4 regions of the Janthinobacterium sp. BJB301 genome follow, and region 1 is predicted to be linked to each of the others. Evidence: predicted binding sites of a transcription regulator. Region 1 holds the regulator's gene; each other region holds the start of a gene.

Evidence for each region. The regulator sigma-54, encoded in region 1, starts transcription at its own class of promoters, with help from an activator protein. The targets are predictions, from matches to a motif close to TGGCANGNAANCTGCTTT.
Region 2: the regulator sigma-54 is predicted to act here: its motif matches at 2,432-2,449, upstream of CSQ91_RS23585 (EDSAP-1 family PEP-CTERM protein).
Region 3: the regulator sigma-54 is predicted to act here: its motif matches at 2,935-2,952, upstream of CSQ91_RS26720 (TorF family putative porin).
Region 4: the regulator sigma-54 is predicted to act here: its motif matches at 2,889-2,906, upstream of CSQ91_RS11635 (EDSAP-1 family PEP-CTERM protein).

The regions. Positions count from the first base shown of each region.
Region 1 covers NZ_PDZJ01000005.1:96,172-101,382, forward strand. The annotation lists gene lptA (lipopolysaccharide transport periplasmic protein LptA) at 1-125, shown strand, start outside; gene lptB (LPS export ABC transporter ATP-binding protein) at 125-880, shown strand; gene CSQ91_RS24530 (RNA polymerase factor sigma-54) at 885-2,363, shown strand; gene hpf (ribosome hibernation-promoting factor, HPF/YfiA family) at 2,433-2,795, shown strand; gene CSQ91_RS24540 (enoyl-CoA hydratase/isomerase family protein) at 2,931-4,016, shown strand; gene rapZ (RNase adapter RapZ) at 4,017-4,880, opposite strand; gene hprK (HPr(Ser) kinase/phosphatase) at 5,096-5,211, opposite strand, start outside.
Region 2 covers NZ_PDZJ01000004.1:350,990-356,200, reverse strand. The annotation lists gene CSQ91_RS28790 (hypothetical protein) at 1-433, shown strand, start outside; gene CSQ91_RS28785 (hypothetical protein) at 408-860, shown strand; gene CSQ91_RS23600 (dodecin) at 1,243-1,449, shown strand; gene CSQ91_RS23595 (hypothetical protein) at 1,477-1,788, opposite strand; gene CSQ91_RS23590 (hypothetical protein) at 1,951-2,325, shown strand; gene CSQ91_RS23585 (EDSAP-1 family PEP-CTERM protein) at 2,537-3,538, shown strand; gene CSQ91_RS23580 (LytR C-terminal domain-containing protein) at 3,590-4,651, opposite strand; gene CSQ91_RS23575 (type II secretion system F family protein) at 4,663-5,211, opposite strand, start outside.
Region 3 covers NZ_PDZJ01000006.1:262,065-267,275, forward strand. The annotation lists gene CSQ91_RS26710 (ammonium transporter) at 190-1,725, opposite strand; gene CSQ91_RS26715 (P-II family nitrogen regulator) at 1,737-2,075, opposite strand; gene CSQ91_RS26720 (TorF family putative porin) at 2,087-2,854, opposite strand; gene CSQ91_RS26725 (accessory factor UbiK family protein) at 3,125-3,373, shown strand; gene CSQ91_RS26730 (YifB family Mg chelatase-like AAA ATPase) at 3,484-5,004, shown strand; gene CSQ91_RS26735 (hypothetical protein) at 5,069-5,211, shown strand, end outside.
Region 4 covers NZ_PDZJ01000001.1:2,632,611-2,637,821, reverse strand. The annotation lists gene CSQ91_RS11645 (nitroreductase family protein) at 1-704, shown strand, start outside; gene CSQ91_RS11640 (EDSAP-1 family PEP-CTERM protein) at 731-1,726, opposite strand; gene CSQ91_RS11635 (EDSAP-1 family PEP-CTERM protein) at 1,836-2,816, opposite strand; gene CSQ91_RS11630 (glycosyltransferase) at 3,004-4,236, opposite strand; gene CSQ91_RS28930 (hypothetical protein) at 4,370-4,543, shown strand; gene CSQ91_RS28925 (hypothetical protein) at 4,746-4,883, shown strand; gene CSQ91_RS11625 (hypothetical protein) at 5,013-5,211, shown strand, end outside.

The sequences.
Region 1 (5,211 bases):
TGGAAAATTCCAACAGCGGCACCAGCACCCCGGATGGCGGCAGTGTGCGCATGGTGATCCAGCCGAAAACCAAGGCACCGGCGGCGGAGAAAGCGCCGGCCACGCCTGCGCCAGGAAAGAAATAATGGATAATACTCGTTGCGGCAGCACCCTGATCGTTCGCGGGCTGCAAAAAACCTATGGCAAGCGGCAAGTCGTGCATGATGTCTCGCTGCAAGTCGAATGCGGCGAAGTGGTGGGTTTGCTGGGCCCGAACGGCGCCGGCAAGACCACCTCGTTCTACATGATCGTCGGCCTGGTGCCGTCCGATGGCGGCAGCATCGATATCAGCGGCGTGGACATCTCCAGCCTGCCGATCCACCGCCGCGCTCAGATGGGCCTGTCCTACCTGCCGCAGGAAGCGTCCGTCTTCCGCAAGCTGACGGTGGAAGACAATATCCGCGCCGTGCTGGAAATCCAGACCGTCGAAGGCCGTCCGCTGACGAAGGCCGAGATCGAGGTGCGCCTGGATAAATTGCTGGCCGATTTGCAGATTGAAAAGCTGCGCGAGAACCAGGCCCTGTCCCTGTCGGGCGGTGAGCGCCGCCGCGTGGAAATCGCCCGCGCGCTGGCCACCGATCCCCGTTTCGTGCTGCTCGACGAACCGTTCGCCGGCGTCGATCCGATCGCCGTGATCGAGATCCAGCGCATCGTGCGGTTCTTGAAGGAGCGCAATATCGGCGTGCTGATCACCGATCATAATGTGCGCGAGACGCTGGGTATCTGCGACCGTGCCTACATCATCAACCAGGGCTCGGTACTGGCGTCGGGACGCCCCGACGACATCATCGCGAACGAGTCGGTACGCCGGGTCTATCTGGGCGAACACTTCCGCATGTAAGCCAATGAAACAATCATTGCAGCTGCGCACTTCGCAGCACCTGGCACTGACGCCGCAGTTGCAGCAATCGATACGCCTGTTGCAATTGTCTACCCTGGAATTGCATCAGGAACTAGAGCAATTGCTGACGGACAATCCCTTGCTCGAACGCCTCGATGACCCGCTCGACCGTTCGTTGCGCCTGCTTTCCGACGGCGCCTTGAGTTCCACGGCTGCACCGGCCGAAGCGCCGCCCCAGCCGCCAGGCCAGGAAGCGCCCGCAGCGCCTGCCGAAGCGGAAACCTTTGATGGCGATGCCGGCGAGGGGCCGGCCGCCGCGGATGGCGGCGACAGCGACTGGAGCGAGGCGAGCCGCGGCAAGGCGCCCGACGACGAGGATTCGCGCCCGCAACTCGAAGCCCATCACTGCACCCTGCGCGAACACCTGATGGAGCAGATGCGCGTGACGGTGCTCGAATTGCGCGACCGCGCGCTGGTCGAGCTGATCATCGATGCGCTCGACGACAATGGCTACCTGGAAGAGTCGCTTGAGGACATCCTGGCGCGCCTGCCGGAAGAGCTGGAAATCGATGCGGACGAGATGCGCACGGCCTTGTCTCTCTTGCAAAGTTTCGATCCGCCTGGCGTGGGCGCGCGCAATGCCTCCGAATGCCTGGCGCTGCAAATCAAGCGCTTGCCGCACATCGCCATGGTGACGCGCCGCATGGCCCTCGTCATCGTGGAAAAGCACCTGGCCTGGTTTGCCCAGCGCGATTTCAACAAGCTGAAAAAAGCCCTCGATTGCGACGATGAAGACTTGCGCGAAGCGCAGACGGTGATTCGCCAGTGCAATCCGCATCCGGGTGCCGTGTTCGCCTCGGACGTGTCCGATTACGTGGTGCCCGACGTCGTCGTCAAGCGCGCGCGCAATGGCTGGCAAGTCACGTTGAACAACGATGTCATGCCGCGCCTGCGCGTCAATGCCATGTACGCCAACTTGCTCAAGCAGGGCAAGGGTGAGGGCGCCATGGGCGCACAGTTGCAGGAAGCCAAGTGGCTGATCAAGAATATGCGCCAGCGCTTCGACACGATCCTGCGCGTGGCGCAGGCGATAGTAGAAAGACAAAAGAGCTTTTTCTCGCATGGGGCCGTTGCCATGCGTCCCCTTGTGCTCCGTGAAATAGCTGATACACTGGGTTTACACGAGAGTACTATCTCGCGGGTAACAACTCAAAAGTACATGCTGACCCCGCACGGCATGTTCGAGTTGAAATATTTCTTTGGTAGCCACGTCGCCACCGAAGCGGGGGGCGAAGCGTCATCGACGGCGATACGGGCATTGATCGTGCAACTGACAGGAGCAGAAGACCCTAAAAATCCTTTATCCGACAGTAAGATTGCGGACATGCTGGGGGAACAAGGCATGGTGATTGCGCGACGTACTGTTGCCAAATACCGGGAAGCGTTGAAAATTCCGCCAGTGAGCCTGCGTAAGTGTTTGTAAGTTTTTTTCGGTTCCTCTGCGGGCCGGATAGGATGGACCGCACGAACCCGATCATCTTTAGGAGTGTGTATGAATCTCACCATCAGCGGACATCATCTCGAAGTGACACCAGCCATCCGTGAATACGTACAAACGAAGCTGGAGCGCGTGAAACGTCATTTCGATCAAGTCATCGATATCGCCGTGATTCTGACCGTGGATAACCTCAAAGAGAAAGAAAAACGTCAAAAGGCTGAAGTCAACCTGCGTTTGAGCGGCAAGACTGTCTATGTGGAAAGCTTGGCGCACGACCTGTACGCCGCGATCGATACCCTGATCGACAAGCTCGATAGGCAAGTGATGAAATACAAAACCAAAGTGCAAGGGCACGGTAAAGAGGCGATCAAGCATCTGCCAGACAACTCCGAGGAAGAAGCCGTCGTCGCCGTCTAAGGCCACCCGCTTCCAGCAGTTGTGATCAACTAAGGGCGCACATCTTGCGCCCTTTTTTGCGCCTGGACCTTTTGAGCGCAATGTTCGCCGCGCAGGGGCTAAAATGTTTGCACTTTCACTTCTTTCCTGCCTGCCATGAGCGACTTCGTCCAGACTTCCATCCGCAACCGCACGGGCCATATCGTGCTCGACCGTCCGAAAGCCTTGAATTCCCTGTCGCTGGAGATGGTGCGCGCCCTGAGCGCGGTCCTGCTGGCCTGGCGCGACGATCCGCAGGTGGACGCCGTGGTGATCCGCTCCAGCAGTGAAAAAGCCCTGTGCGCCGGCGGCGATATCCGTTTCTTTTACGATGCGGGCCTGGCCACGCCGCAAGGCGGCAGCGCCATGCTGGAAGATTTCTTTACGGAAGAATATGCTTTAAATCATTTAATTCATTTCTACCCAAAACCGTATATCGCCGTGATGGATGGCGTGGTGATGGGCGGCGGCATGGGCGTGGCGCAAGCCGGGCCGGGCAACCGCCTGCGCATCGTGACGGGCCGCACGCGCATGGCCATGCCGGAAGTCAATATCGGCTTGTTTCCCGATGTGGGCGGCAGTTATTTTCTATCCCGCCTGGCGGGCCAGCTGGGCCTGTACCTGGGCTTGACGGGCTTGACGATCAACGCGGCCGATGCCCTGTACACGGGGCTGGCCGATGTCTACCTGCCTGAGGCGCAGATGGGGGCGCTGCTGGACCTGTTCGAATCGACGCGGGGCGAGGCCTTGCCTGTGGCCATCAAGGCGCTGGCGGCGCCTTTCCAGGCCGAGGCGGGGGTGTCTCCCCTGGCCACGGCGCGCGCGGCGCTGGACCGCCATTTCGGCGCCCCTTCCGTGGCCGCCATCATGGCCTCGCTGGCGCAGGATGACAGCGCGTTCGCGGCCAAGGCGCTGGCGGCCATGCGCCTGCGTTCGCCCTTGATGATGTCGGTGACCCTGGAATTGCTGCAGCGGGGCGCCCACCTGGGCGTGGCCGATTGCCTGCGCATGGAGCGCACGGTGGTGCGCCACAATTTCGAACATGGCGAAGTGCTCGAGGGCGTGCGCGCGCTGGTGGTCGACAAGGACAATGCACCGCGCTGGAACCCTGCCAGCCTGGACGACGTCGATGCGGCCATGGTGGCGCGCTTCTTTGCCCCCGTCTGGCCAGCCGCGGCGCATCCGCTGTGCCACCTCGACTAATTAGCTGCGTTCGCGGTGGCGCAGGACGACGCGTTCATTCGGGCCGAAATACTGCGCCAGCCGCTCCGCCATGTACACGGAGCGGTGCTGGCCGCCCGTGCAGCCCAGGGCCACCGTCAGGTAGCTGCGGTTGTCGGACTTGAATGACGGCAACCATTTCTCGATGAAGGCGCGGATGTCGGCCAGCAGTTCCAGCGCGCTCGGCTGCGCGTCGAGGAAGGCGATCACGGGCGCATCGCGGCCGTCGAGCGGGCGCAGCGCCAGGTCGTAATACGGATTCGGCAAGGCCCGCACGTCGAAGACGAAATCGGCGTCCAGCGGCACGCCCAGCTTGAAGGCGAACGATTCGAAGAACAGGGTCAGCGGCGCGCGTTCGGAGGCGACGATATCCTTGATCCAGGCGCGCAGCTTGTTGGCGCTCAGTTCCGACGTGTCGATCACATGGCCCAGCTGTTCGATGGCTGACAGGCGTTCGCGTTCTTCCGAGATGCACTCGATCAGCGTGCGGCGACTGGCCGGATTCTGGTTCGGACGCAATTCGTGCGACAGCGGATGGCTGCGCCGCGTTTCCGAGAAGCGCGCCACCAGCGAATGCGTGGTGGCCGTCAAGAACATGACCTTGACGTCATGCCCCTGGTCGCGCAGCAGGGCCACATTGTGCGGCAGGCTGGTCAGCGACTCGGCGCTGCGCGCATCGACGGCGACGGCCAGTTGCGGTGTACCTTCGTCGAGCAGGGTCTGCACCAGGCTGGGCAGCAAGGCCGGCGGCAGGTTGTCGACACAATAGTAGCCGGTATCTTCCAGCACATTGAGCGCAACGGATTTACCGGAGCCGGATATTCCGGTGATAAGGACGATATGCATACGCCGATCATACAATAAAGATCGGCGCTCTGCTTCCAAGGCAATTATCTTTACAAATTATTGCAATTTGGAATGTGATATTGCCGGGATTGGCAGGGCGCTCTCGTCACGACCGTAGGTCGGCTTAGCGCGTCGCGCGTAAGCCGACACTGCGGCATGGGCCAACAATGTCGTCGGATTACGCACGGCGTTGCCGCGCTAATCCGACCTACTTGCTAATCGCCACTCATTGCCAACCTCTGCCGCTCCATGAACTCCTGCAAGGTATCGATGCCGCGCAATTGCAAAATCGTGTTGCGCACGGCCGCTTCCAGCAGTACGGCGATGTTGC
Region 2 (5,211 bases), on a different contig from region 1:
TCGCGTGTCTAGCACAGATATACTTCCATTGAAGACAGCTTTTGTGCGCCAACAAAATTGGATCGAGCCGATATCTAAACGTCTCCGTGAGTTGATGCATCTTAAAGCAGGGTGGGATGGTTATAGTGGACGTCCACTTAGCCAAGAGAATGCAGTGTTTGCCATGAGCATTTTGTCTGCCGTCATGGATCAAAGCATACCGGTTCCGTCACTAGTGCCAACCGTAAGTGGCAGTGTCCAAATTGAATGGCATACATTAAAAGGCGACATTGAACTTCGCATTCATCGACCAAACAGCGTGCATGCATGGTTCAGTAGTGTTGACGATGATCAGGAGCCGGAAGTTGACCTCACTTGGGACTTTAAAATCGTATCGGCTTGGCTCAATTATATTAAGGAGACGAACGTTGCCGCTGAGCCCGCCGCCGCGTGATGTAAATAACTTAGTGATTCCTCATGACCACGCCGAGATTCTGGCCGAGGATGGACTAATTCGTCGAATCCCGCCGCAATGGGTTGTTGATGATGTTAAGTCACCCACCGGTAAGCGGCTTTCTTCTGAGGCCTTCGAAATGTCTTCCCCTGAGTGTGGAGGAGGCATGTCTGTTGATATTCGACGCCTCATAATTGAGGCCGGGCAGGATATAAAAGCACACGTGACAATGCCCCCATGGATCGGTTCAATTCAAGTGACGGCAGGTCAATTACGTGGCTATAATCTCCAAGTAGGTTTCTCTCCTTTACCTACAAATCCATTCCACGGCGAAGCATGGGGTAAGATCTCGAAGAAGCAGAGCAAAGCCTTGCGGCTGGCAAGCACTTGGATAGTCGAAATCAATGGTTGCTCGCTTGAGGCCTAGGACTAGGACTAGACATATAAATAGTGCAAGTCTTAATGCCAAGTTATGTGGCATAAAGGTTTAATTTTGTTATGCTATGTTAGCTCACGTTACTCTCACCAATGGATTTTTAATCATCAATGGATAGTTTGAGAGTGCTTGCTAGCAGAAAAATCATTAGGAAATCAAAGGGTTACAGGCTTCGGCTTATAACCCTTTTTTCTTTCCCCCGCCTGCCTAGCACTCTTGTGACCTTTCAAACGCATCGCCATCTCTAGGCAACCCACTTGCGTGATGCATTGCTGCACCGCGCAATGACGTCCAGCATATTTAGGCGCAAGATGAGCACGTGCTTGCGCAAAGCAGGCTCCCGATGTCTGGCTTGCCTACCTGGGGAAATATCATGTCCGCACACACTTACAAACTGATCGAACTGGTGGGAACATCGACCGAGAGCAGCGATCAGGCGATACGCGATGCCATTGCCAAGGCGGCGCTGACGGTCAAGCACATGGACTGGTATGAAGTGACCGAGTCGCGGGGACATATCGTCGACGGCAAGGTAGCGCACTTCCAGGTCACGCTCAAGGTCGGCTTCCGGCTCGAGTAAAGGGATCGATTAAGGCAGGCGGCGCATTCACCGCCGCGCGACCGCTCCCCGGCTTTCCAGCCACTCCCGGCCGCCGGCATCCAGCGCGGTCTCGATGACCTTGTCCGGCAGGCTGTAGACGGTCGCCCAGCTGGCGCGGCCATCCTGCGTGTTGGCGGGAAAACTGTGCGTCTCGATCGGCCAGTGATATTTGCGTTTCAATGCCTTGACGATGGCGGCCAGCGAGACGCGGCCTTGCAGCGGTTCGGCGCCGGACTGGTCGCGGTTCGACAGCAGCACGGCCAGGACCTGGCCGCGGCCCGTGCGCGCGCCGGGGAAGGTGGGGGTTTTGTTTGCCATGGCCTATTTTACCGGGCAATGATCGGACGAGAGGCGATGTGCCGCACCTTTGATCCGGCGCAAGCGCCGCAGCGGCTTTGCGTCCACGATGGGTATTTCGCCAGGCGTGCCAGCGCCCCTCTGCCAGCCTGGGCCTATCATCATGGGGCACAGGAGCCTATCATGCACAGCCTGAACATCCACGCCATGCAATGGCAGCCCGTCGCCGATATTTCCGCCGTCGATCCGCTGCTGCCCGAGGATCTCGCCTGCTTTCGCGAACTGCGCGATGTGCTGCAACGCTATAGCGCGCTCGACCGCTTCGGCATTTCCCTGATCCACCGCCATTTCGACATCGCCGACGATGAGGAGCTGATGGAGTACACGGATGCGGAAGCACGCACCCTGACGGTAAAACCTGTCAAGAAAAGCGACATCGACTGGCAGCATACGACGATTACCAACTGGAAATTGACGGACGGCGAGGAAGTGTCGCGCATCGGATGCGGCTGCGCACGCAATTCCGGTGGCCACCTCGGCTATCACCGGGGCACCTGAGGCTGGCTGGCACCGCCCGCCAAGCGGCGTCGGCCTTTCTTACACTTTGCTTCCGCCAGCTCAGTCAGCTTTGCGCAAGCAATTGATTTCACGTGATTTTTTTGTGTGGCACGCAAGCTGCTTATCCCTGTCTACGAGATGAATCCAGGCAAGTCATCCTGGATTCTTTGTCCCCCGGATTTTTCGAGACTGACCACGATAAGAGGCTGCGATGAACGTCGATCACACACGAAGCAAGACCCTGGGCTGGCTGGGCGCACTGGCGGCGGCAAGCCTGCTGGCCAGCGGCCAGGCGCAGGCCGGCGCGTACGGCCTGGCCGTCAATGAGTTGAACAATTTCCGCATCACCACCAGCGCCGGCGCGCTGTCGCTGGCCGGCGCGAACCGCAATGCCAGCGACAGCGCGTTTTTCGAAGGCGGCGTGGCCGTCAATCCGCGTGCCGTCAATACGGGGCCGGCCGCCAACGCCGACGTACTGCAAGTGTGCTCGGGCGGCGGCTGCAGCGGCCTGCCGCAAAACCATTACGCCCCCAGCCCCAGTTCCACCCTGGAGTTCGCCCGCGGCGATGCACATGCCTTCGGCAACATGCTCAATGGCGGCGCCACGGTGCGCGCCGTGGCGGAAGCCCAGCGCAACACGGTCGGTGCCGCCACGTCCACGGCCGGCGACACGCTGACCGGCTCCGTCAACCTGACCCTGTCGAGCGCCGGCTTCATCACCTTCAGCTTCATGGGACGGCGCGACCTGCGCACCAGCGTGACGACCATGGGCGACAAGTCGAACGTGTCGATCATGGATATCTTCAATATCTCCTGCAACAGCGCCAGCCCCGTCGGCTGCCTGTCGAACGCGAATGCCGATGGCGTGATCTTCCAGTTCGCACCCGATGGCGATGCCAACAATGGCAGCGACGTCAACGGCAACCATACGGTCGGCAGCCTGGATCCGTTCAGCCTGAACATGACGGCAGGCACCAACGACCCCGCTACCGGGCGCGCCTTCACGAATGGCTTTGCGATGTTTTCCCTGACCTCGAATTTCGCCCTGCCGGCTGGCAGCTACACCTTGAACTTTTCCAAGTCCACGCGCACCGACATCGTCGTCATCGATCCCCTGGCCGTGCCGGAACCAGGCACCCTGTTCCTGCTGGGCATGGGACTGGCGGCCCTGGCTTTTACGCGGCGCCGCCAGCCACAATCAGCAGCAGCATGAAATAAAACGGCGCCTCATGGGCGCCGTTTCTTTTGCATCAACAGAGGCGTGTTAACCGAGCCGCGCCAGCGCCTGGCGCGCCAGTTGCAACTGCTGCAGATAATAGCGGTGCAGCATGGCCGGATCGCTCAGGTCGTGCCCCAGTACCAGGCGCAGTTCGCTGGCAGGACAATCGGCGGCCTGGGTCTGCACCTGGGTTTGTACCTGCATCCCCAACTGGCGGGCCAGCTGGCGCGCCGCCTGCTCCTGCGCGGGCCGGTATTCGACGCGCGTGCGCGCCACCTGGAAGCTGGTTTCATTGGCCAGGCGCACCACCTGCACGGGACTGCCGGCCAGGCTGCGCGCCAGTGCGGCGGCCAGGCCGGGCACGCCATTGCCATTCACAATTTCCAGGCGCGGACGGGGTACGGCAGCGGGCACGCTGCGCACGGCTGCCGGCACACGCTGCAAGCGGGCCATGCCGTCGCCTTGCGTGATCTCGATGCGCGCCATGGCGGGCGCATCCGGCACCGGCGCGGCCACGGGTACACCTTGCGGCGGCGCCTCGCTGCGCAAGACGGCCATGTCGCGCCGCAAATCGTGCTCCTGCAAGCTGGCCGCCTGGCGCCGCATGACGGCCGCGCGCGCGTGTTGCCCCAGCCGTTCGAGCACCTGCGCCAGATGCTGCCAGGCCAGCGCATTGAGCGGGTCGAGCAGACACGCCTGCTCCAGCGCGGGCAAGGCTTGCGCAGCGCGTCCACTCAGATAATAAGCATGACCGAGATTGCTGAACAGATACGCCTGTTGCGGCTGCGGCGTGCCCGCCTCCTGCGTCAAGGCCAGCCAATGGGCAATCGCCGCATCGTGCTCGCCCCGCTGCGCGTGCAGCACGGCCAGGCCGTTGCGCGCATTCACATGGCGCGGCGCGGCGCGCAAGGCTTGCTCGTAGGCCGCTTGCGCGGCAGGCAGGTCGCCCGCATCAAAATACTGGCGTCCCGCGACATAGGCCGCATCGGCAGCGGCAGCGGCAGCGGGCGGCGCCGGCAGCCGCGGCGCGTGCGCCGTGTGGCTGGCGCACGCGCCCAGGCCCAGACAGGCACAGGCGGCGGCCAGGCGGGAAATCGTCAAGCGCATGGTAGCTCCTTTCAGCGGCTGGCCATGGCCGGCACGAGCACGCGATACACTTCGATCACGGCCGGCCCCATGAGCACCAGCATGAGGGTGGGAAAGACGCAAAAAATCAGCGGGAACAGCAGTTTCAGGGCAATCTTCGCTGCCGCCTCCTCGGCCAGCAGGCTGCGCTTGCCGCGCAGGTTTTCCGAATGCACGCGCAGCGAATCGCCCATGCTGGTGCCGAAGCGTTCCGATTGAATCAGCATGGCGACCAAGGTATCGACGTCTTCCACGCCGCTGCGCAGGGCCAGGTTACGCAGCGCCTTTTCCTTGGAAAAGCCGGCGCGCATTTCCATCAGCACCAGCTGCAACTCCTGTGCCAGCACCACGCTCTTGATATGGATTTCGCCCGACACCTTCACCAGCGCGCGCTCCAGGCTCAAGCCCGCTTCCACGCACACGGTCAGCAAATCGAGCGCGTCCGGGATGTTTTCAAAGATGTCGCGCTGGCGCCGCTTGGCCGTGCTGGCCAGCACCAGGTTCGGCAGGTAATAGCCGATGGTGGCGCTGACGCACAGCAG
Region 3 (5,211 bases), on a different contig from region 1:
TTATGTGCAGTATTCAAAAAAGCACACAGAACTGCCGACTATATTACCGTGTAAGTACCCCAAATCGGGGCAAAAGCCTTGTTTTAAAGACCTTTTACATTCCCACAACGAAAAAAAGGCACCTCAATGAGGTGCCTTTTCCAGCCGGGCATGCCGCGCCGGGGCGCTGGCATGCCAGATAATGACTATTTAGCCATGATACGCTTGCTCGCCGTGGCTGGTGATATCGAGGCCTTCGCGCTCTTCTTCTTCCGGTACGCGCAGGCCGATGACGATGTCGACCAGTTTATAAGCGATGACGGAGACGATGGCCGACCAGAGGATGGTGGTGCCGACCGCTTGCGCCTGCACCCACACCTGGTGGCCGATCGAGTACGGATCCGCCGACATCTTGTTGGTGACATAGTCGAATACGCCCTGGCCGCCCAGTTGTGGCGCAGCAAACACACCCGTCAGCAAGGCACCGAGGATACCGCCCACGCCATGCACGCCGAACACGTCGAGCGAATCGTCGGCGCCGATCAGGCGTTTCAGGCCATTCACGCCCCACAGGCAGACGACACCGGCCAGCAAGCCGATGACCAGGCCGCCCATCGGGCCGACAAAGCCGGCCGCCGGGGTGATCGCCACCAGGCCGGCCACGGCGCCGGACGCGCCACCGAGCATGGAAGGCTTGCCTTTGCTGATCCACTCGCCAAACACCCACGACAGGGTGGCGGCGGCCGTTGCCAGCAAGGTGTTGACGAAGGCCAGGGCAGCCACGTCGCCCGCTTCCATCGAGGAGCCGGCATTGAAACCGAACCAGCCCACCCACAGCAGCGACGCGCCGATCATGGTCATCGTCAGCGAGTGCGGTGCCATCGATTCGCGGCCGTAGCCGACGCGTTTGCCGATCATGATGGCGCCCACCAAGCCGGCGACAGCGGCATTGATGTGCACCACGGTGCCGCCGGCGAAGTCCAGCGCGCCTTTTTGCCAGATCCAGCCCGCCTTCAGGGCTTCGCTGGCCGAGGTGGCGGCGCTGGTGATCAGGTCAGGCCCGGTCCAGAACCACACCATGTGAGCCGCTGGCAGGTAGGCGAACGTGAACCACAGCACGACGAAGGCCAGCACGGCGGAAAACTTGGCGCGCTCGGCAAAGGCGCCGACGATCAGTGCGCAGGTGATGGCGGCAAACGTGCCTTGGAAAGCAACGAAGACGAACTCGGGAATGACGACGCCCTTGCTGAAGGTGGCGGCGGCGGCAAACGTACCCTTGGCCGGATCCCAGATACCATTCAGGAACAGGCGGTCGAAGCCACCGAAGAAGGCGGTTTTTTCCGTGAAGGCGATCGAGTAGCCGTAGATACACCACAGCACGATGACCAGCGCGAACACCATGAACACCTGCATCAGCACCGACAGCATGTTTTTCGAGCGCACCAGCCCGCCGTAGAACAGGGCCAGGCCGGGGATCGTCATCAAGATCACCAGCAAGGTGCTGATCATCATGAAACTGGTGTCGCCCTTGTTGGCGACAGGTGCGGCGGCTGGCGCGGCAGCAGCGGGGGCCGGAGCGGCGGCGGCAGGCGCTGCGTCAGGAACCGGCGTGACGGCGGGAGCGGCGACGGCCGTGGTTGTGGCCGCCTCCGTCTTGGCAGGCGCATCGGCAAAGCTTGGCGTGGCAATGCCAAACGCACACAGGCAGGCTATCCCAGCTAGCAATTTTGTTATATTTTTATGCATCAATATTCCCCTTAGAGCGCTTCGTTGCCGGTTTCACCGGTACGGATGCGGATGACCTGTTCCAGGTTGTAGACGAAAATCTTGCCATCACCGATTTTACCGGTACGCGCGGCACCTTCGATCGCTTCGATGGCCTGGTCGACAATGGCGTCATCGACGGCCGCTTCAATCTTGGTCTTTGGCAAGAAATCAACGACATACTCGGCGCCACGGTAGAGTTCCGTGTGGCCTTTCTGGCGGCCGAAGCCCTTGACTTCCGTGACGGTAATGCCTTGCACATTGATAGCCGACAAAGCCTCGCGTACTTCGTCCAGTTTGAACGGTTTAATGATTGCAGTAATCATTTTCATGGCAGTCTCGCTTAAAAGGTTTTGGACACGGTCAGCACGAGACCGGATTTCGCCAGATTCTTGCCGTTCGGAGCCAGCGATACGTTATTGGCCTTGACGGCCGCCAGGGAAACGGTCGCCACGCCGAAGTCCTTGGTCACGCCAATCTTGTAATCGCTGTAGCTGAGGGAATCGTTGTGCTCGACCTTCTGACGTCCGACATGCAGGTTCAGCATGTAGCCATCATGCACCTCGACGTTGGCACCCACGTCGAGGTAGCCGCTGTTCTTGCTGTCGGCGACACCGAACAGATTCGTCGTCGAATGCGAGTATTTGACATATATCGGGCCATAGCCGAGTTGGCCGTACAGCTCGAAGGTGTTGGCATTGGTGCTCAGTCCATTCGAGGGATAGAAATAGTACAGGCCGCCCACGTCATAGGTAAAATCCTTACTGATCTCGCCCCGCTTGCCGCCGTAGATATCCCATTCCAGATTGGTGTCGCCGCCGCCATCCTTGATCCATTTGATACTCGACAACCAGGTGCCCACATACAGGCCCGTCGGGTTATGGGTATAGTCGGCGCCGCCGCTGATGGCCGGTTTCAAGCGGCTTTGCGACAGGCCGCGGTAACGGTAGTCGCTGGTCAGCGCCACGTTATAGCTCACCACGTTATCAGGCACGGCTTCGGCCGCAGCAGGCGCCGCCACTGCATCCTGGGCCATGGCGCTACCGCACATGGCGGTCATGGCCAGCGTCAACGCTGCAGCTAAAGTCATGTTCTTGGACAGATTCTTCATGGCGATTCCCTTTTATTGAACTTTTAAAGCGGTTGAGGTTTAAAATCTTGGCTGGAGATCACAAAGCGTTCATACCTTCTTTAGCAGAATACGTGCCAGCTCCATTGCCACCTTGACAGGTGCGTTTCCGGCCATACATACCCTGCAAGCCTCTGGGCATGCGGGTACGGGCTGCTAAAGCATTGTGAATTTGCCCAGATTCGCACCAGATTAACGCCGCTGTGCACCGCAATGGTGCGATGCACAGGCCGCACCATAAAAGGACTGACCATGGACATGAATACCTTCTTTAACGATTTGCAAGGCAAGATCCATCAAGCCATCGAAAACTCGCCGGCCAAGGATATCGAGAAAAACGTGAAGTCGATGATGACCCAGGGCTTCGCCCGCCTCGATCTCGTCACGCGCGAGGAATTCGATATCCAGGCGCAAGTACTGGCCAAGACCCGCGCCAAACTGGACGCACTGGAATTGCGCCTGATCGAACTGGAAACGCGCCTGAACGACACCAAGGCGTAAACTGCGTCCGGCAGGGTCCGTTATTGACGGCCTTGCTGGCATACCTCAAGCCTGGCGGCGTTTCAAGCGCTAGACTGATCCTGCCCGCGCCCGCGCTACAGGGGAGTCTGATGAGCCTGGCCGTCCTGAAAAGCCGCGCCCTGGCCGGCATGGAGGCGCCCGAGGTAAGTGTCGAAGTCCACCTTGCCAACGGCTTGCCTTCGTTTACGATTGTCGGCTTGCCGGATACGGAAGTGAAGGAATCGCGCGACCGTGTTCGTGCCGCGTTGCAAAACTGCGGCTTTGAAATGCCGGCCCGGCGCATCACGGCCAATCTGGCGCCAGCAGACTTGCCCAAGGAATCGGGCCGCTTCGACTTGCCCATTGCACTGGGCATTCTGGCCGCCTCCGGCCAATTGCCGGGCGATCAATTACATCACTATGAATTCGCGGGCGAACTGTCGCTCTCAGGCCAGTTGCGTCCCATCCGCGGCGCCCTGGCCATGACCTTTGCCATGCAGCGCAGCCAGTCGGGCGCGCCACGCGCCTTCATCCTGCCGCAGGCGAACGCGGACGAGGCTGCTCTCGTCGGCGATGCCTGCATCTATCCCGCCCACAGCCTGCTCGAGGTCTGCGCGCATTTTGCCGCGCGTACCAGCCATACCGCCCTGCAACGCCACCAGCCCGTGCTGGCAGCGCACGCTTTTCAGTACCCCGACTTTGCCGACGTGCAGGGGCAGCAGCAGGCGCGGCGGGCACTGGAAGTGGCGGCAGCGGGCGGTCACAACGTCTTGATGGTGGGGCCGCCAGGCGCAGGCAAGACCATGCTGGCCAGCCGCTTTCCCGGCGTGCTGCCGCCCATGAGCGATGAAGAAGCGCTGGAATCGGCTGCCGTGCATTCGCTGGGCGGCCACTTCAAGGTGGAACACTGGAAACGGCGGCCCTATCGCGCCCCGCACCAGACAGCATCCGGCGTGGCACTTGTGGGTGGCGGCAACGTGCCGCGCCCGGGAGAAATCTCGCTGGCCCACTGCGGCGTGCTGTTTCTCGATGAAATTGCCGAATTCCAGCGGCGGGTACTCGATGTGCTGCGCCAGCCCATGGAATCGGGCGTGATCAGCATTTCACGCGCGGCCCGCCAGGCCGAGTTTCCTGCCCGCTTTCAACTGATCGCCGCCATGAATCCCTGCCCGTGCGGCTATCTGGGCCACGCTTCCGGCCGTTGCCGCTGTACGCCAGACGCCGTGCTGCGCTATCACAATCGCCTGTCCGGCCCGCTGCTCGACCGTATCGACCTGCAGATTGAAGTGGCCGCCATGCCGCCGGCCGCGCTGGGCCGGCAGGCCGGTGCCGGAGAATGCACGCAGCGGATCGCCACGCGGGTAGCGGCAGCCTATGCCTTGCAGCTGGCGCGACAGGGAAAATCAAACCAGCGGCTGAGCAACATGGAAATCGAGCAGCATTGTCGCCTTGAAACGCATGGCGAACAGTTGCTGCATGGCGCCATGACGCGCCTGCACTGGTCCGCGCGCACCTATCACCGGGTACTGCGCGTGGCGCGCAGCATCGCGGACCTGGCGGGTAGCCCGGCCATCACGCAGGCGCATGTTGCCGAAGCGATCCAGTACCGGCGCGTACTGCGTGAAATATAAGGCGGCCAATGAGCCCCACGCGTGCGCGATTGCGCGTGATGGACGGCGCTGCTACCATCTGCTGATGAAAAAAACATCAATTGCCCTCTTTCTGGCGACGCTCGCGGCCGCCGGCGTCCTGTCCGCCTGTAGTCCGAAATTCGACTGGCGCGACTATCGCAGCCCCGATGCCCAGTTCACGGCCCTGTTTCCAGGCAAGCCGGCCGT
Region 4 (5,211 bases), on a different contig from region 1:
CCAGCGAAAAGGCGGCGCTGGCGGCCAGCTTGCCGCCCGGGTACGGCGTGCAGTGGTTCGAAGGCGGGCGCGCGCGCCTGGCCTGCGCGCGCCTGATGTTCGACAATGCGAAGCTGCGCCTGACTATGCCCGAGGCGCACAAGGTGCACCGCGACGTCATCGAATGGGGCGCGCGCTTCAGCAGCGACCGCATCCCGGAGCAGGCGCTCGGCGTCGACCCGATGACGGCGCGCCTGATGCGCTGGGTCATGCACAGCTGGCGCCGCGTGGATTTTTTCAATACCTGGCTGGCTGGCACCGTCACGCCGCGCCTGCAGATGGACTTGCTGCCGGGCCTGTATTGCGCCGCGCATTTCATGCTGCTGGCCGATGCGCCGCCGCGCCACATCGACGATTACGTGGCGGCCGGCCGCGCCATGCAGCGCTTCTGGCTGACGGCCACGCAGCTGGGCCTGCAATTGCAGCCGGAATTGACGCCGCTGATCTTTGCCCGCTATGTGCGCGAACGGCGTACTTTTTCGCACACCGATGGCATGCAGGAGCTGGCGCAGGAGCTGGCCGCGCAATGCCAGGCCGTGCTGGGCGCCACGGCGGTTGAGCGGGCCGTGTTTCTCGGGCGCATAGGCGCCGGGCCGGCGGCCAGTGCGCGCTCGCTGCGCCGTCCGCTGCAGGAATTGCTGGTGGCGCCAACGGCGGGGCAGTGAGGCGCACGTGACGCCATGCGCGCGCCTCAGCCTTGTCGGCGCCGTGGCGCCAGGCTGGCCAGCGCTGCCAGGCCAGCCGCCAATAGCGGCAAGGTTCCCGGCAGCGCCACTGGCGTGACGCCTGGCACGTAGACCAGTTCGGAACTGTTCAGCATGTTCAACACCAGCGTGTAGTTGCCCGCCACCAAGTGATCCGTGACGGCGCTGTACTGCCCGCCGCACGTCGTGCCGATGCCGGTGCCTGTGGGTGCGCCGCAGCCGCTTGGGTCGTAGGTGAACATGCTGCCGCTGGTGAGCGGCGTTTGCGCGTAGCCGGTATTGAGGTTGGCGGCATCGGCCAGTTCGGTGCCGCCCAGGATGCCGGAACCGAGGTTGCCGTCGGGCGCCCAGCTGAAGACGATCTGGCCATGTTCATCGATGATGCTAAACGTCATCGCCATATTCGTGGTGGCCGCCGAGCCTGTGCCGGCCAAGGCGTCCAGGTACAGCTGCATGAAGGGCAGGGCCTGGAAGTCGAAGGCCATGGTTGCGCCCGGTTGGCCGACGACAAAATTGACGGTCATCGCGGTGCTGGAACCATTGCGTCCCGAGGCGTCGGCGCTGCCGCCGCCCGCCAGGAAGGTTTCTGCCGCGTTTACGGTATGTGTGCTGGTCGAGCCCGGTGGAAAGGGGGGGATTTGCGAGGTGACGATTTGCGCCTCGCCGCGCGCATACGAGGCATTGCCCATGCCTTGCCGGGTAAAGTCGTTTTCTCCCTTGGTGACGGCGCCGCGTGTCGCTTGCGGCGCGTCGATCTCATTGCTGCCGCCCTTGATGATGCTGCTGCCGTTGAGCGTGGCGGTGGTGCGCGACAGGTCGATGTTGCTGAGCAGGGAGACGGAGCCGGAGGGATTGCTGATGACCAGGCCAAAGACACTGGTGTACGAATAGCCGTAGGCGGCGGCGCTGGCGGTGCCGCTGCTGGCCAGCAGCAGAAAGGCTAACAAGACCATTGGCAGTCGGGTGCAAGAAAATGTCGTCATGAAAAATCCTCATCTCCTGATCGGCCGCGTTGTAAGGAAAACCGACAGGCTTGCCACATAAAAAAGGCGAGGAGAGCCTCCTCGCCTGTGAATCCCCCTGTTGCCTGGTTCAGGCGGCAACCTTGCGGCGACGGGCATAGCCCAGGCCAGCCAGACCCAGGCCCAGCAGAGCCAGGGTGCCGGGCTCAGGCGCGGCCTGTTTCACCAGATCCACGCTTTCCACCGCATTCAGGGTCAAGGTGTAGTTGCCGGCTGTCAAAGCATTGCTGACGGAGCTGAAGTTGCTGCCGCACGCTGTGCCGACACCGGTGCCCGTGGGCGTGCCGCAGCCGGATGGGTCGTAGGTGAACAGATTGCCGCGTGTGAGGAAATTGGTCGCCAGGCTGGTGTTCAGGTTGGCGCCATCGGCGTTTTCCGTGCCGCCCGAGATGCCCGAGCCGATCACGCCATCGGGCGTCCAGTTGAACACGGTTGCGCCGGTCGCATCCGTGATGGTGAAGGTGACGACCAGGTTGGCCGTGGCGGTGGACAGCTGCCCGACCGTGCTTTGCAGGAAGACCTGCATGAAGGGCGAGGCCAGGAAGTCAAAGCTCAGCGTTGCCGTGGGCGAACCGACGATGAAATCGACGGAGAAGCCCGTGGTCGAGCCATTGCGCCCGGACGCATCGGCCGTGCCGGCGGGGCCGTCCAGGTGGGCTTCGGCCACGTTCACCACCTGGGTGGAGGTGGAGCCGGGCGGGAACGAAGGGAACTGCGTGCTGACGATCTGCGCATCGCCGCGCGAATAGGTGTTGGTGGGGCCTTGCTGTGTGAAGTCGTTCTCGCCTTTGGTGACGGCGCCGACGTTGGCGCGGAGGGCATCGAGCGAGCCGGCGCCGCCATTGATGACGCTTACCCCATTCAGGGTGGCCGTGCTGCGCGAGATGGTGGTGCTGTTGGCCACCGTGATCTGGCCCGTTGGCACGCCGATCACGAGGCCGAAGATGTTGTTGTAGGAATAGCCGTAGGCGCCCGCCTGTGCGCTACCTGCGGCGCACAGCATGGCCAGTGCCGCAGCGGCCGGGAGCAGTTTCAGTTTCGAGAGTTTCATTGTATTCACCTCGTGGTTGAGTGAGTCTGGAAGTCTTGCTGAGTCCTGTCGGCAGGTGCTCATGGCCAGTACCTAGCGACTTCCATGCCAACGCATGAGGCCCTTTTGAAATCAATGACTTGGCGTGTTTTTGTTGATGCGGTGCAGGCTTTGCCGGACTCGCTGTAAGAAAAACCGACGCTGCCCGTCAAGGCTGGCTGCCTTGCGGCAACGAGCCCAGCAGGGCGTGCATATGGGGTAGCAAGCGTTGCCCTGGCACATAGTCGCGCATGGCCGTGGCCAGCTGGCGCGCCGCCAGCTTGGCCTGGCCATCGTCGAGCATGCGCGTGGCGGCATGGCGCAGGGCGGTTTCCTGGAAGCGGTCGGCGCGCAGCAGCAGGCCGGCCCCGGCCTCCGTGATGCCGTGCATGTTGAGGAATTGATCGAGGTTGCCGGCGATACCGATGACGGGTACGCCCGCCGTCAGCGCCTGCTGGCTGGTGGGGCTGCCACCGTTGCAGATCACCAGGCTGGCGCGCCGTGCGGCCACATCGCCCGGCAGAAAGGGCGCGACATAGGCGTTCGGCGGCACGGCGTCGACGCGGATGGTGCCGGCCGTGGCTGCCAATACGGTGACAGGCAGGGGCGCCAGCGCGCGCAGCACGCGCGGCAGCAATTGCCCCTGGCCGGAACTGCCCAGGGTGACATAGATGATGGGCCGTCCGCTGCTCAGTTCCGGACGCTGCCACCAGTCCGGCAAGTCGAGCGGCGGCGCCCAGATGATGGCGCCCAGGTAGTCGTGCGTGGACGGCATGGCGTGCGGCGGGAACAGTTGCGGAATATCCGCATACAAGGTGCGGTCGGCATCCGTATAGATGCGCCGCAAGTCGCTGCCCAAGGATGGCAGGCCATGGCGGCGGCGCACGCGGTTCAGGGGCACGGCATGCGAGGCGAAGGCCAGCGGGCGGATCAGGCGGAACAGGGGGGCGGCCAGCCAGATGGGCAGCAGGCTTGTCAGGGGCAGGCTGGGCACCGTGTAGTGCTGGCGCACGTACGGACTCCAATAGGCATTGCTGAGCGTAATGTAGGGAATGCGCTGCAGGCGCGCGCTGACCGACAGCGACAGGCGGAAGTCGCCGATCACGAGATCGGGCTGGACCGCATTGAGCAGGCGCAAGTCGTCTTCCACGTACGCGTGCAGGGTGCTTTCCGTGTAGACAGGCTTGCCGTAGGCCAATGCCTGCAGGAATTGTAGCGATGAAATGCTGTCGATGCGCCAGCGCCGGAAGGAGGCTTGCTTGAAACAAAAGTCATAGCCATCGGCGCAGGCAAAATGCACCTCATATTTATCCTCGTCGAGGCCCTGGGCCAGGCTCAGAGGGCGGCCGACATGGGCCAGGGTCACTGCCTCGGCCATAAAGAGGATTTTCTTGCGCGCCATGGGAACCGCTGTACTCGCAGGAGGGGATGCCTGCCAGGTTGGAGTGGCGCCACGCTGTTTAGTTCCCCTTGGCGTGCCACTGGCGGGCGCCAGGATTTGGCCGCATCGGCTAGAGTGGGGCAAAGGAGGTCACATGCAAACCCAATTCCGTCCTGCCCCGTTGCGTGCGCACAGCACGCCCGAACCCGATATGCCGCCACCGCCGGAAGGCGATCCCGTCACGCCGCCGCCGGAAACGCCGCCCCACATCGAGCCCGTGCCCGTCGAGGAGCCGACGCCACCACCACCGCCCGTGAAAATGCAGTGACGGGGCGCGGTGCGCCGCGTTTATTTCCGATCGGAAATGGACTGTGGGGCCGTCGCCGGCGCCACGCCATTTAAACAACAAAAACGTCAATAAATGTTGCCGAGTGGATACAAATCAAACTCTAACTGTCGAGTGTCATGCGGCCGTCACGATTCTGTTCTTATAATGAGACATCATAAAAATTCTTGTACAGGAGACCATCATGGGCAATTCCTTGCATAACAAAATTTACCTGGGCCGGCGGCCGGTGATGACCAGCAAAAACCTCGTGGCGCTGGCCCTGGCGGGCGCCGTGGCGGGTTGCGGCCTGGCCTGGCTGCTGCTGCGCAACTATAAATAAGGGCTGTCCTGCCCGTCTTCCAGTCAGCCGTCCGCCGCGCGGGCGGTGACTGATTCACGTTGCCTGTTGCCGATGCGCAGCGGGGCGCGTACCATGGGGGCCGAACACCTGGCCTTTTATGGAAAAGTAATGAAGAACGAGAAATTAACAACCGATGAATATGACGCGCTGGAGCAAGTTGCACGCGGCATCAAGACCGAGCGCCCCAGCGCTTGCGTTGCCCGCAATGCCAAGCGCCTGTCCGGCCTGAAGCTGCTCAGCTATGCACGCGATGGCCGTCTGTCCATCACCGAGAAAGCACAGCAACTGCTGTTCCTGCGCCGCTGCA